Regions from separate parts of the Rahnella sp. CJA17(1/100) genome, predicted to be linked through region 1. Evidence: predicted binding sites of a transcription regulator. Region 1 holds the regulator's gene; the other holds the start of a gene.
What was found. Region 1 encodes Fur, which represses iron uptake genes when iron is present. Its sites were predicted from a motif close to ATAATAATGAGAACNACTATCAA; they were not measured.

Region 1 (7,218 bases):
CCACGTCTGCCACGATGTTGCCGCCCTTCTGCGCGGTGGTGGAAGCCTCCATCACCAGCTGGCTGGCGTGATGCGCGTTATCGGCATTGTGTTTAACGGTAGCCGTCAGTTCTTCCATGCTGGCAGCGGTTTCTTCCAGCGCCGACGCCTGTTCTTCCGTACGGGAAGACAAATCGTTGTTCCCGGCTGAAATTTCTGACGCGCCCTGATAGATGTGATTGGTGCAGTTGCGGATGGTCTGAACGGTATTGACCAGGCTCAACTGCATCTCGTTCAGCAACGGAATCAGCTTACCGGCGCAGTTTTTACCGAATTCTTCCAGATAAAACGTCAGATCGCCGCTGGCGATCACCGCGAAGTGACCGCGGATTTTATCCAGCGGCTTCACCAGCGCCATCACCAGATAACGGTCAGTCAGCAATAAAATCACCAGCCCGATACCAAATGCCGTCAGCAGAATCACTTTGCTAAATGACGTCAGATGGGTGGATTGCCGTTGTGCCGCATCAAAATCGACAGCGATCTGACCGCTGACTTTCTCCATCGATGAGCCAAAGCTGCGGCTCAGTGCAGGTACGGTGGAATTGGCTAGCTGGTTATAGGACTCCGTATTTTTGCTGCGGGCTGCGTCGAACAATGGCGTGACGCCCTGCGTGATCAGATTTTCCCAACTGGTGATTAATTCCTGCACGGAGGAATCTTCCAGCCCCGGATGCGGTGCCGCTTTAAAACTGGCCAGAGCCTGCGTCAGCCCACTGAGTGATTGTTTGGCGGTATCAAAAATTTCCGGACCTTTTGACGGATCGGCCTGAAGCTGTGCCACGGCGCGGCTCAGGCGCGTCACGGTACGAAAATACTGATCATTTCCTTTATTGATCAGCGCCATATTGTTGACCAGCTCGGTACTATTTTTGGTATTTTGGGTCAGTGTGTCCAGTGAGGTGACGGTGTAAAGGGAAACACCTGCCCACATGACGCAAAAGATGCCAAGAATGGTTAATAAAGCGGCCCTGATGGTGATATTTTTTAAAAACTGCACGATATGCCTCTCTCGAAACATGTCTGTTTCTGGCCTGAGGATTGACGGGGATGCGGAGAATCAAGACAGGTAACCAGCAGGCAAGTGCCCCAGGACATGTTTGAACACCTCTCCGGGCATCGATTTCTTTATTATGTTGAGATTGCTCCCGAATCATCTATCGGCGGAATGTTCTCGAAATTTAGTATTGTGACGACTTATTTCTCAAACTTGCTTTTGACCTTATTAAGCCTGAGGTTAATTCGCCGCGGGTGAAAGCACACAAAGGCGATAACACTTAAAAATATTGCCCGATAAACTTATTTCCCAGTTAAGAAGGCGAGCAGAAGCATATTCTCCGCCGCACGAGTTTGCTATCATCTGCATTATTATTGCCTGCGTTGCAGAGCACTTCATTGAGAACAAGAGGTTAGGTAATCTTATGGCCGTTGTAGGTATCTTCTTTGGATCCGATACAGGTAACACCGAAAACATCGCAAAAATGATCCAGAAGCAATTGGGTAAAGATGTTGCAGAGGTGCATGACATTGCGAAGAGCAGCAAAGAGGATCTGGAAAAATTCGATATTTTGCTTATCGGCATTCCAACCTGGTATTACGGTGAAGCGCAGTGTGACTGGGACGACTTTTTCCCAACGCTGGAAGAGATAGATTTCGAAGGTAAGCTGGTGGCACTGTTTGGTTGCGGTGACCAGGAAGACTACGCCGAATATTTCTGCGATGCGCTGGGCACCGTGCGCGATATCATTGAGCCACGCGGCGCAGTGATTGTCGGACATTGGCCTACCGAAGGTTACCACTTTGAAGCATCTAAAGGCCTGGCGGATGATAAGCACTTCATAGGACTGGCAATTGACGAAGATCGTCAGCCCGAACTGACCAGCGAACGTGTTGATGCCTGGGTGAAACAGATCACAGAAGAACTTAGCCTTTCTGAAATTATTGGCTAAAAACCCTGTTGGCCCTGAGGATTTATTCTACAATTGAAGGGCCAAACTATTACTGAAATTAACAATTTAACTGCTACAAAATTGTAACTTTCGGTCGTATCAAGGTACACTGAGTTCCTCTGTTTTTTCTATTGATCAAGTCGTTGCATTCCAAATGTGACCGGCAATTTGTGATCTTTATTAACAGGCTGTCGTTGACGAGAATTGGCACATTGCGTTAAACGAAGAGACTAAACGAATAATTTTGTGCCGCCGATGCCACAGGCTGCATGCCTCAACTTGATTAGCACATAGTAACAGGACTGAATCCGCATGACTGACAACAACACCGCACTGAAGAAAGCCGGCTTAAAAGTCACGCTTCCGCGCCTCAAAATCCTGGAAGTGCTGCAAGCGCCGGAAGGTCATCACGTTAGTGCGGAAGATCTTTACAAGCAACTGATTGATATGGGTGAAGAAATTGGCCTGGCGACGGTTTACCGCGTTCTGAACCAGTTTGACGACGCCGGTATTGTCACCCGTCATAACTTCGAAGGCGGCAAGTCCGTATTCGAACTGACCCAGCAACATCACCACGACCACCTGATCTGTCTGGATTGCGGTCGTGTGATCGAATTCCGTGACGAATATATTGAAGGTCGTCAGCGTGAGATTGCTAAGAAACACGGTATCAAGCTCACCAACCACAGCCTGTATTTGTACGGTCACTGTGAAGCAGGCGATTGCCGCGAAGATGACTCTTTGCACAACGATAAACCTGCGCAGTAATCTGCACAGGCTTTGACTAAATTAACCGCTGAAAAGCGGTTTTTTTATGTCTGATATCGATGCAGATTGAGCCCGGATAGCAGGCATAAAAAACCCCGGCAAGCCGGGGCATGTTTCGCTGCTGAGATTCACGGCTTAGGTGAATTGTTCGTTTTTATTTCCTGCCATATTTTCCCGCAATCAGCAGCATATGCCTGACCGTCGCCAGTTTTACGCGCCGTCAGACATCGCTGGTAATCCACCACGCGCACCGTCTCCTGTTCTGCAAATTGCTGGTGGGCTTTTTCCTGTTTCAGTTTATTCAGTAACACCTCGCAGGATGCCAGTTTGTCCGGATTGCCTTCTGACGTATTGATACAGGCACGGTAATCTTCCCGCGTTTGGGATATTTGTGCCTGATCGGCGGTAGGTGCACAACCAGCCAGAAGCACGGACGACATCACAATCATCAGTAATTTATTCATCGACATAACGACCTCAGAAAATAGTGAATGGAGCGATGACAATGAATTTCACGTCTTTTTCATCCTGGAATATGTTGCCGTACCCGCCACTCCAGCTAGGAAGATCAGAGTGGTTGTCGTACTGGGTGTAATGCAGTTTGAACAACGTCCCTTTCGCGCGACCTTCCTGAATGGTGTACAGCGCATCCAGACTCCAGGCGCTTTCTTTCAGGCGCTGGCTCTGGTCGTAAGCGGCGTTGGTGCTCGGTTTGGCATCCCACGCATAGACGTACGAACCACCTACCGCTAAGCCCGGTAAATCCCATTTCGCCAGATCATAAAGCACGCCGGCATACACGGCTTTCTCACCGTTGGCGTTGAAGTCAGAACGGTTATCCCACCACACGTCAAGACGACCGTTTGAAGAGGAATAGGTCGGGGTCATACGTTGCAGGAAGTAACCCTGATTCCCTTCCGCTTTCACCATCGTCCCTTCCAGACGCCAGTTAAACTGCCCGGTGGTATAGCCGAAAGTCAGCGCCTGCAGCCATGCCAGACCGTCATACAGACTGTTCGGATCATTCTTGTCACTGATGCGGTCTTCTGCGCCATAGAACTGATAGCTGGTGGTCAGCGGATTACCCAGCAGATCCATTTTGTACGAGGCTTTAGCAAAATACTGATCGACATAACTTTCAGCCTGGCCAAATGCGCCTTCCAGTACGAAGTCATTTTTAAAATCATATTTCGCACCGAGCGAATGAATATAAGAAACGCCGGTTTTCTTGTCATTCTGGCGGAAATCATCCATTTCCAGATGCCACGGCGATTTATATTCATCAGCCCACATATAGGAGAAACTCAGTTCACCCGGGTCACCGAAATCGTGTTTATAACCGGCTTCCGCACCGCGATACGTACCCGGCATAAAGCTCCAGTGCGGTGCGATCAGCGTCTGTCCGGTAGGCTGAATATACCCTGCGTGCCCCCAGAATCCGCCGTATTTGAATTTACCGGCTGCCTTATAAAGACTGACCCCACTTTTATCCCCGGAATAATCTTCGTCGTAGGCGCGGTTGCTGTTGGAAAAGGCGATTTCGTTGGGATGGCCGCTCTCGCTGCTCTCGGCCATTTCAATCGCCGTAAAGGCTGCGATATCAATACCAAACATGTCCCAGGCATAGCCGGAAGAAAAATCGAGGTTCAGGTTAGCGGTAGAATGCGAAAGGTTGGTTGTATAGTCTTTGTAGTGGTCACTCGCCGGATCCATGTCCTTGCGGTCACGTTCACGCTGCCAGTAGTACACACCGCCGGTCAGTGTGGAATCATCAATAAAACCGGCTGCTTTGGTCTCTTGTGAAAACATCATTCCGCCACCCAGTAAGGTGCCGGCGAGAGAATACATGGCAGGTTTCAGGTAAGCCGATCCCCTGCCCCTGTTACGGTGCTTGTGCATAGAGATTCCTCATGTTGACTAAAAAAACGAGCAAAACCCAAACGGGTATAAAAAGCGGTCGCCAGAGGCGTAACCGGTTAAATCAACATCAAGAGTATTTTTCGCGACACGAATTATCAATGAGTAATTAATCATTAATTATCGAAATATGACAAAGTGCACATAAAGATGAAAAAGTATTACAGAGGTATGCAGGAAAGGATTAAAGCAGTGGGCTACAATAATACATAATTAAAACAGATGATTAAACAAAATCATCTTACAATTTAAACGTTTCAGCAATATGAACGGCTGTGGCACAACGTTTTAAAAGTAAGCATAGGAAATACATTAATTCGCGACGAAAAACAAAAGGCATCTCTGACAAGAATAACAGGCGAAAAAAAACGCAGCCTGAACTGCGTTTTTGTTACCTCATACTGAGGGCTTACGCGACGGGTTTGCTTTCCCAGGTATCACGCAGGCCAACGGTACGGTTAAACACCAGATGTTCAGCACTTGAGTAGCGGTTGTCGGCACAGAAGTAACCTTCACGCTCAAACTGCAGGCTGATTTCAGCCTGTGCAGCCACCAGTGATGGCTCCACGAAACCGTGGGAAATCACCAGGGAATCCGGGTTGATGGTGGTCAGGAAGTCTTCCGCCTGGCCCGGGTTTGCGACGCTGAACAGACGGTCATACAGGCGGAACTCAGCAGGTTTACCTTCAGACGCGGACACCCAGTGGATCACGCCTTTCACCTTGCGGCCATCGGCAGGATCTTTGCTCAGCGTGTCGATATCGTAAGAACAGAAGATAGTGGTGATATTCCCTTCCTCGTCTTTCTCGATACGTTCTGCTTTGATCACATACGCATTACGCAGGCGCACTTCTTTGCCCAACACCAGACGTTTGTACTGCTTGTTGGCTTCTTCGCGGAAATCAGCCTGATCAATGTAAATCTCACGGGTAAACGGCACTTCGCGGGTGCCCATTTCCGGTTTGCCCGGATGATTCGGCATCTTCACCATCTGCACATCATCACCGGTAAAGTTTTCAATGATCACTTTAACCGGATTGATAACCGCCATGGCGCGCGGTGCGTTCTCGTTGAGATCGTCACGGATGCAAGATTCCAGCGCCATCATTTCGACGTTGTTATCCTGCTTGGTAACGCCGATACGACGGCAGAATTCACGGATAGACGCCGCGGTATAGCCCCGGCGACGCAGACCTGAAACGGTCGGCATGCGCGGGTCATCCCAGCCTTCAACAATCTTCTCGGTCACCAGCAGGTTCAGCTTGCGCTTGGACATGATGGAGTATTCGAGATTCAGACGGGAGAATTCGTACTGACGCGGGTGGCATGGAATAGAAATATTATCCAGAACCCAGTCGTACAGACGACGGTTATCCTGGAATTCCAGCGTACACAGCGAATGGGTAATCCCTTCCAGCGCATCGGAAATGCAGTGGGTGAAATCGTACATCGGATAGATGCACCATTTTTTACCGGTCTGGTGATGTTCTGCGAATTTAATACGGTACAGAACCGGATCACGCATGACAAAGAATGGCGAGGCCATATCGATTTTTGCACGCAGACACGCAGCGCCTTCGGCGAACTCACCGTTACGCATTTTTTCAAATAACGCAATGTTCTCTTCCACGGTGCGATCGCGGTACGGGCTGTTTTTACCCGGCGACGTCAGGGAACCGCGATATTCACGGATCTGGTCAGGAGACAGTTCATCAACATACGCCAGACCTTTGTTGATCAGTTCAAGCGCATAAGCATGCAGTTGATCAAAATAGTCCGAGGAGTAATGAATATCGCCGCTCCAGTCGAAACCTAACCACTGGACGTCGCGTTTGATTGACTCAACGAATTCGATGTCTTCTTTTGCCGGGTTGGTATCGTCAAAACGCAGATTACACTGGCCCTGATAGTCTTGCGCGATGCCGAAATTCAGGCAGATAGATTTCGCATGACCGATGTGCAGATAACCATTAGGCTCAGGTGGGAAACGGGTGTGAACGGTATTGTGTTTCCCGGTCGCCAGATCTTCATCAATAATCTGACGGATAAAATTTGTTGGGCGGGCTTCAGCCTCACTCATTGTGCAATTCCTCTACGCAACATTGACTCTACGGATAACCGCTTATGTTCCAACAAGCCACGCCGGGAAACAACCGTTAGTTGCATTAAATCGTGGTTATCTCTGGTGCCTCTGTCCTCAGACAATAAAAAACGGGAAGAGATCGCTCTCTTCCCGCTGTCACTACGTCGACCTGTTACGTCATCCGCAGGGTTATTTGCCCTGGATATCGAACAGTTTCGTTTGACCGGCAACCACTGAACCGCTGGCCAGTGACGTCACACCGGTATAATCATCAATATTGCTGACGACTACCGGGCTGATCATTGAGCGCGCATTGGCATTCAGATAATCCAGATCCAGTTCCAGTACAGGCTGACCGGCAGTGACTGTTGCCCCTTCTTCAACCAGGCGGGTAAAGCCCTGGCCGTTCAGTGCAACAGTATCAATCCCCATATGCACCACGATTTCAGCACCGGAAGTCGT
Region 2 (7,218 bases), on a different contig from region 1:
GTCAGCACCGGTGGTTTGAGTCAGCAGCGTGACGCCGTTTTTAGCAATAACCGAGACTTTCGCATTTGCCACCGGTGTACCGCTGTGAATTGACTGCACAAATACGTCGCGTGTTTTATCCTGCGAACGCTTGGCAATAATCCCCAAATCGGTGACAACAACGAATCGCGAATCGCCAACCGGCGCTTCATCTCCGCTCTGGTCTTCATCCTGATACACATTGCCGTCGTCATCAGCTTCCGGTTTCACTTCTTTCTTTTTCGGATCCCATTCCGACAGCGTCAGCAGGAATACGCCGCGATGCGACGCCGGATCGGTGGAGAGATAACGCGAAAGATCGACGCCCTGATAATTCACTTCACCCGGCTTGTCGTTATTCACCGCCGTCTGATATTTGAAGTGCTCGGTGAAATACTCGTCATTCAGACGGTTAAATTCCGCCGATGAATATTCACGACTTTTGAACGACACGATGTGTTGCAGCTGGCTCGGGATCACCCGTTTGATGTCCAGGCGCAGCCCCGGTACGTTACGCGCCGCGACGCTGATTTGCTTGTCACCGTTGACCGACAGCAGCGAGCCTTGCGACATAAATTGCAGGGATTTCGGATAATCCGGAACCTGGACGATACGGTAGACTTTTTCCGGCATTTTATAGCCGCCGGAAGATGTCAGAATATTGTCAATTTCCACCAGCATGGCGCGATGGGCTGGCGCATCGAAACGGAAGCTGAACTGCGGCTGATAATCACTTTCCGCGTCATTGAGCTGGATATTCAGCGGCGTGGACTGCGCGAGCACATTATTCTCGACGCTATCGACTGCCCAGCTTGCGTAATCATCCGGGCCTTTGGCTTCGTCCTGATCGTTTGGATTATGCTGTGGCAGTAACCAGACTTTGACCGCCTGGCGGATATCTTTGTCTTTGACCGCGTCGCTGAACCCGACGATCAGCGCACGCTGGCCTTTCGCGCCATCGGCATCCACCACCTGCGCGCTGGCTTCGTTCACCGTCAGACTATAGAGCGTCGGCACGGACACCACGCCATTCTTCGCCTGCGCGGTGGCATTTGAGGGTACAGAGGCTTTCACGCCTTCGCCAATGATGACACGCACGGAACCACCGTGATCCAGCGATTTCAGCGGTTCGGAATGTACCCAGGCATTGAGTTTCTTCTGGTCATAGACCACAGAATAATTGAGTTTCGTCCCGGTTTTGGCTTTCCCTTCGGTCAGGCCAAGCGAAATCTGTTTTTCGAAACTGGCGACATCCACCGGTGCGTTGAATTTAACGTTAAAAATCGCGCTGCGTTTTTGGGGATCCTGCGGGTCCTGATAATACTCGGCCTGACCCAACTGATAACCGAAAGCCGGGGCAGAAAATTCATAGCGAGTTTTCGCCAGTTTAATTTGTGGCGCAAGCAGCACATCAGGGGTGAAGTTCACATCATATTTGTTGCCCATCGGCAGCGGATTTTTAGGCGTGAACACTAAGGTGTAACCACTTACCCATTTCCATTCACCTTCCGTGGCAGGTTTCAGGGAAATCCCTTTTTCGACCACTTTGCCCACTTCCGTCACGGGCGCGGCAGAATGGCGGAAACTGAAAATGACTTGCTGCGGTGCAGGCTTTTGCGCGGCGTAATTGACGGACTCGGGGCCGCTGACGCTCACGCTGGTGTTCTGATAAACCATCGGCGCCGGTTCTATCGGCTGCGGACGATTGAGCCACCAGTGCCAGCCGTAAACGCCAGCACCTGCGGCGCACAGCAAAACCAGAATCGCCAGACTGATGGCTTTCGGGTATTTATCTACGCCATTTTCCATCCGCGTAAAGCTGCGCTTCAGCCAGCCGGAAGTGGCTGTCCACCAGGCAGGCGCCCGCCAGTCAATATTCCCGACCAGCGGTTTGAAGACACGACCCAGCAGGCCCAGAACAAAAGCCAGCACGCGGAAAACACCTTTTATCAATGTAAAAGGCAGACGAAGTAAGAATTTTAATAAATCCATTTGTTGCTGTACCCCTAATCCCTGTGAACCATCGCCAGAAGTGATATTTTTATGCGAATCAGGACTTTTATTAAATTCAACGCATTGCGCCGCAGGATAATGATTATTCGCCTAAAAAGCCATCAGATAAAGCGTAGCAGCAACCGGGGATTTCCGGCTGATTTCTGCGCTGCCAGCGACACGATTGTGTGAAACAATAGCGCGAGGATTTTGCGCAAAGCGACAGGTGACATGAAGACGAAACTGATTACCCGTGAAGGCTACGACAAGCTCAAAACTGAACTGGATTTCCTGTGGCGCGATGAACGCCCCGAAGTGACCAAAAAGGTCACCTGGGCTGCAAGCCTGGGCGACCGCAGTGAAAATGCCGATTACCAGTACAATAAGAAACGGCTGCGTGAAATCGACCGCCGCATCCGCTATCTGACCAAATGCATGGAACAGTTGCGCATCGTCGATTATTCACCGCAACAGGACGGCAAAGTGTTCTTTGGTGCCTGGGTGGAAGTCGAAAATGACGACGGCGACATCAAGCGTTTCCGCATTGTCGGATATGACGAAATTTTTGGCCGTAAAGACTACATTTCTATCGACTCGCCGATGGCGCGCGCGCTGTTGAAAAAAGAAGTCGGCGACAGTCTGGTGGTCACCACGCCGGTTGGCGACGCGACCTGGTACGTCAATGAGATTGACTACGGGAAATGATCAGCTAACTCTCAAAACACGCAGGCGGACAGCCTGATGACTGGCATTTTATGTCTTCAAACCGTATAACTGTGCCCTGCTTTTTAAACGAAAAAAACTGATATCAGACCTATGAATGATCAACTGAGCCGCATTATCGCAAGTGAATTGCAGGTTCGCCCGGAGCAGGTTGCTTCCGTGGTGCGTCTGCTGGATGAAGGTAATACCGTGCCGTTTATTGCGCGGTATCGTAAGGAAGTCACCGGTGGGTTGGACGATACCCAACTGCGTCAGTTGGACACCCGTCTGGGTTATCTGCGGGAGCTGGAAGACCGCCGCCAGACCATCCTCAAATCTATCGAGGAACAGGGCAAACTCAGCGACGACCTGGCAAAAGCCATTAATACCACGCTGAGCAAAACCGAGCTGGAAGACCTTTACCTGCCGTTCAAACCCAAGCGCCGCACCCGCGGACAAATCGCTATCGAAGCCGGTCTGGAGCCGCTGGCCGAATTGCTGTGGAACGATCCGCAAAACGAGCCGGACGCTGCTGCCGCAAAATTCATTGATGCCGATAAAGGCGTGGCCGACACCAAAGCTGCCCTTGATGGCGCACGTTACATTCTGATGGAGCGTTTCGCTGAAGATGCCGCGCTGCTGGCGAAAGTCCGCGATTACCTGTGGAAAAACGCCCATCTGACGTCCCGTATGGTGGAAGGTAAAGAGCAGGAAGGCGCGAAATTCCGCGACTATTTCGACCATCACGAACCGATTTCTCAGGTGCCTTCGCACCGCGCGCTGGCGATGTTCCGCGGCCGCAACGAAGGTATCTTACAACTGGCGCTGAATGCCGATCCGCAGCATGACGAGCCGCCAAAAGAAAGCTATGCCGAACAACTGATCATCGACCATCTGGGCCTGCGCCTGAACAACGCGCCTGCTGACGTCTGGCGTCGTGCCGTGGTCAACTGGACATGGCGTATCAAAGTGCTGCTGCACCTCGAAACCGAGCTGATGGGCACCGTGCGCGAACGCGCCGAAGATGAAGCGATCAACGTTTTTGCCCGCAACATGCACGATTTGCTGATGGCCGCCCCCGCCGGTATGCGCGCCACTATGGGTCTGGATCCGGGTTTACGTACCGGTGTAAAAGTCGCCGTTGTGGATAACACCGGCAAACTGGTGGATATCGATACCGTTTATCCCCATACCGGTCAGGCTGCAAAAGCCGCACAACAGGTTGCCGCGCTGTGCATCAAACATAATGTCGAACTGGTGGCGATCGGTAATGGCACCGCGTCCCGCGAGACCGAGCGTTTCTTCCTTGAGCTGCAAAAACAGTTCCCGGCGGTAAAAGCGCAGAAAGTGATTGTCAGTGAAGCCGGTGCATCGGTGTATTCCGCCTCCGAACTGGCGGCGCTGGAATTCCCGGATCTGGACGTTTCGATTCGTGGTGCTGTTTCCATTGCGCGACGTCTGCAAGATCCGCTGGCTGAACTGGTGAAAATCGACCCGAAATCCATCGGTGTTGGTCAGTATCAGCACGACGTCAGCCAGTCTCAGCTGGCGAAAAAACTCGATACCGTGGTCGAAGACTGTGTGAACGCCGTGGGTGTCGATCTCAATACTGCATCCGTTCCCCTGCTGACCCGCGTGGCCGGTCTGACACGCATGATGGCGCAGAATATCGTTAACTGGCGCGACGAAAACGGTCAGTTCCGTAACCGCGAACAGTTGCTGAAAGTCAGCCGTCTGGGGCCAAAAGCCTTTGAGCAATGCGCGGGCTTCCTGCGTATCAACCACGGCGACAACCCGCTTGATGCCTCGACAGTTCACCCGGAAACCTATCCGGTAGTGGAACGCATTCTGGCGGCAACACAGCTGGCGCTGAAAGAACTGATGGGCGATTCCAATGTGCTGCGCGGCCTGAAAGCCAGCGAATTCACCGATGAGCAGTTCGGTGTGCCGACGGTCACCGACATTATCAAAGAGCTGGAAAAACCGGGGCACGATCCGCGTCCAGAGTTTAAAACCGCGACCTTTGCCGAGGGCGTGGAAACCATGAACGACCTGATGCCGGGCATGATCCTCGAAGGCTCTGTCACTAACGTCACCAACTTTGGTGCGTTCGTCGATATTGGTGTCCATCAGGACGGCCTGGTTCACATCTCGTCACTGGCGAACAAATTCGTCGAAGATCCCCACACGGTGGTGAAAGCGGGCGACATCGTCAAAGTCAAAGTGATGGAAGTCGATCTGCAACGCAAACGTATCGCGCTGACCATGCGACTGGACGAGCAACCGGGCGAAGCACCCGCGCGCCGTTCTTCCGCGCCAGCGTCAGATTCACGAGACAATCAGAAACGCCACGCGCCAAACAAACCGTCGGGCCACAATGCCGCGCCAGCAGGCAATAACGCGATGGCCGATGCTCTGGCCGCCGCGCTCGGCAAAAAACGTTAATTCTTCGTTTTTCCCCGCCACACCAAAGCCGCTGATATCCAGCGGCTTTTTTTATGTATCTTTTTTCGACACTTTTTAAACTCTGTCTTAATGAATCAATCACTGAGGTAAATCAATAAATCGGCCATCCGGCAGGCATACGATAGCGACGCGGTGGAGATTCCCGTGAAGAGGCACCCCCTCTTTTCTTTTGTCTCCACACGCGTACTAATTATGATAACTATTCTCGTTTGTACTTCTTTGCGTATTCAATACGCCGTCAGCCACAGGCTGACAATTTCGCACCATGGACAATTTCTGAGCAATATTTCGCAGTTAAGTGAGATCACCGGGCACGGAAGCGCGGCGTAACCTTTGTCACGCTGCCCCCAAAATGCCTGAATGCTTCGCGAGGAACTATGCAACTTCAATCAAAACGTGCTTATAAAATTACCGGCTTTTCACACGAAATCAGCCCGGCTTACCGGCAGAAACTGTTGTCACTCGGGATGTTACCGGGGTCATTTTTCAACATTATCCGCGTTGCGCCGATGGGTGATCCGGTACAAATCGAAACCCGCCGTACCAGCCTCGTCGTCCGCAGAAAAGACCTCGATCTCCTCCAGCTCGAGATGATGGCCTGATCCCAACATCAGGCCTTTGACAGTTCATTTTTCGCGGCGGCCCCGGGCTTGCATGTTTACCTTTTCTGACACGTAGATTTTATCGAATGAAACCATTAACGATCGGCCTGATTGGTAACCCAAACTCAGGTAAGACCACGCTTTTCAATCAGTTAACCGGTTCACGCCAGCGTGTCGGTAACTGGGCTGGCGTGACCGTCGAGCGCAAAGAAGGTCAGTTTGCCACCGCAGCGCACCAGATTACGCTGGTGGATTTACCGGGTACCTATTCCCTGACCACCATTTCCGAGCAAACTTCGCTCGATGAACAAATTGCCTGCCATTACATTCTGAGTGGCGACGCGGATCTGATGATCAACGTCGTCGATGCCTCAAACCTCGAGCGCAATTTATACCTGACACTGCAACTGCTGGAACTGGGCGTGCCATGCATCGTGGCGCTGAACATGCTGGATATCGCCAAAATACAGAACATCAATATTGATATCCCTGCGCTGTCTGCTCGTCTGGGTTGCCCGGTGGTGGCGCTGGTTTCTACCCGTGCCAGCGGCATCAAAGAACTGAAAGCCGCCATCGACGAATTGCCACAAGTGGCTGTGCTGGAACGTGTGCAATATCATCCGGTTTTACAACAGGAAGTCGATGTCCTGGCCGCCGAAATGCCGCCAGCCATGGCGCTGCAACAACGCCGCTGGCTGGCACTGCAAATTCTTGAAGGGGATATTTATAGCCAGACGCACGCAGGCAACGCACAGGCATTATTGCCGCAGGTGAAAGCCCGGCTGGCTGAGCAGAAACTGGACGATCCGGCACTGCTGATCGCCGATGCGCGTTATCAGAGCATCGCGGCGCTTTGCGCAGAGATCAGCAACTCCCACCTTACGGCGCCGAATAAACTGACGCAGGTGCTCGATCGCGTGATCCTCAACCGCTTTCTGGGCGTACCGATTTTCCTGCTGGTGATGTATCTGATGTTCGTGCTGGCCATCAACATCGGTGGTGCGTTGCAGCCGATTTTCGATATCGGCTCCGCTGCGATTTTCATTCAGGGCATGCAGTGGATTGGCTTTACCCTGCATTTCCCGCAATGGCTGACCATTTTTCTGGCACAGGGGCTGGGTGGCGGTATCAATACCGTGCTGCCGCTGGTGCCACAAATCGGCATGATGTATCTGTTCCTGTCGTTCCTTGAAGACTCCGGTTATATGGCGCGTGCCGCGTTCGTCATGGACAGGCTGATGCAGTCGCTCGGCCTGCCGGGTAAATCCTTCGTGCCACTGATTGTCGGTTTCGGCTGTAACGTGCCGTCTATTATGGGTGCCCGCACGCTGGATGCGCCGCGTGAAAGGCTGATCACCGTGATGATGGCGCCGTTCATGTCATGCGGCGCACGTCTGGCGATTTTTGCGGTGTTCTCTGCGGCCTTTTTCGGGCAGGA

Region 2: a site for Fur is predicted at 5,365-5,387, ahead of feoA (ferrous iron transporter A). Genes of this name have one in related genera too.

What each region holds. Positions count from the first base shown of each region.
Region 1 is NZ_CAWOJA010000044.1:16,621-23,838, reverse strand. Features, by position in the region: gene AACU55_RS16925 (methyl-accepting chemotaxis protein) at 1-1,039, opposite strand, end outside; gene fldA (flavodoxin FldA) at 1,461-1,988, shown strand; gene fur (ferric iron uptake transcriptional regulator) at 2,301-2,756, shown strand; gene chiQ (ChiQ/YbfN family lipoprotein) at 2,885-3,220, opposite strand; gene chiP (chitoporin ChiP) at 3,234-4,604, opposite strand; gene glnS (glutamine--tRNA ligase) at 5,083-6,753, opposite strand; gene nagE (N-acetylglucosamine-specific PTS transporter subunit IIBC) at 6,946-7,218, opposite strand, start outside.
Region 2 is NZ_CAWOJA010000003.1:77,854-85,071, reverse strand. Features, by position in the region: gene AACU55_RS02105 (alpha-2-macroglobulin family protein) at 1-2,010, opposite strand, end outside; gene greB (transcription elongation factor GreB) at 2,242-2,715, shown strand; gene AACU55_RS02095 (Tex family protein) at 2,827-5,157, shown strand; gene feoA (ferrous iron transporter A) at 5,556-5,780, shown strand; gene feoB (Fe(2+) transporter permease subunit FeoB) at 5,867-7,218, shown strand, end outside.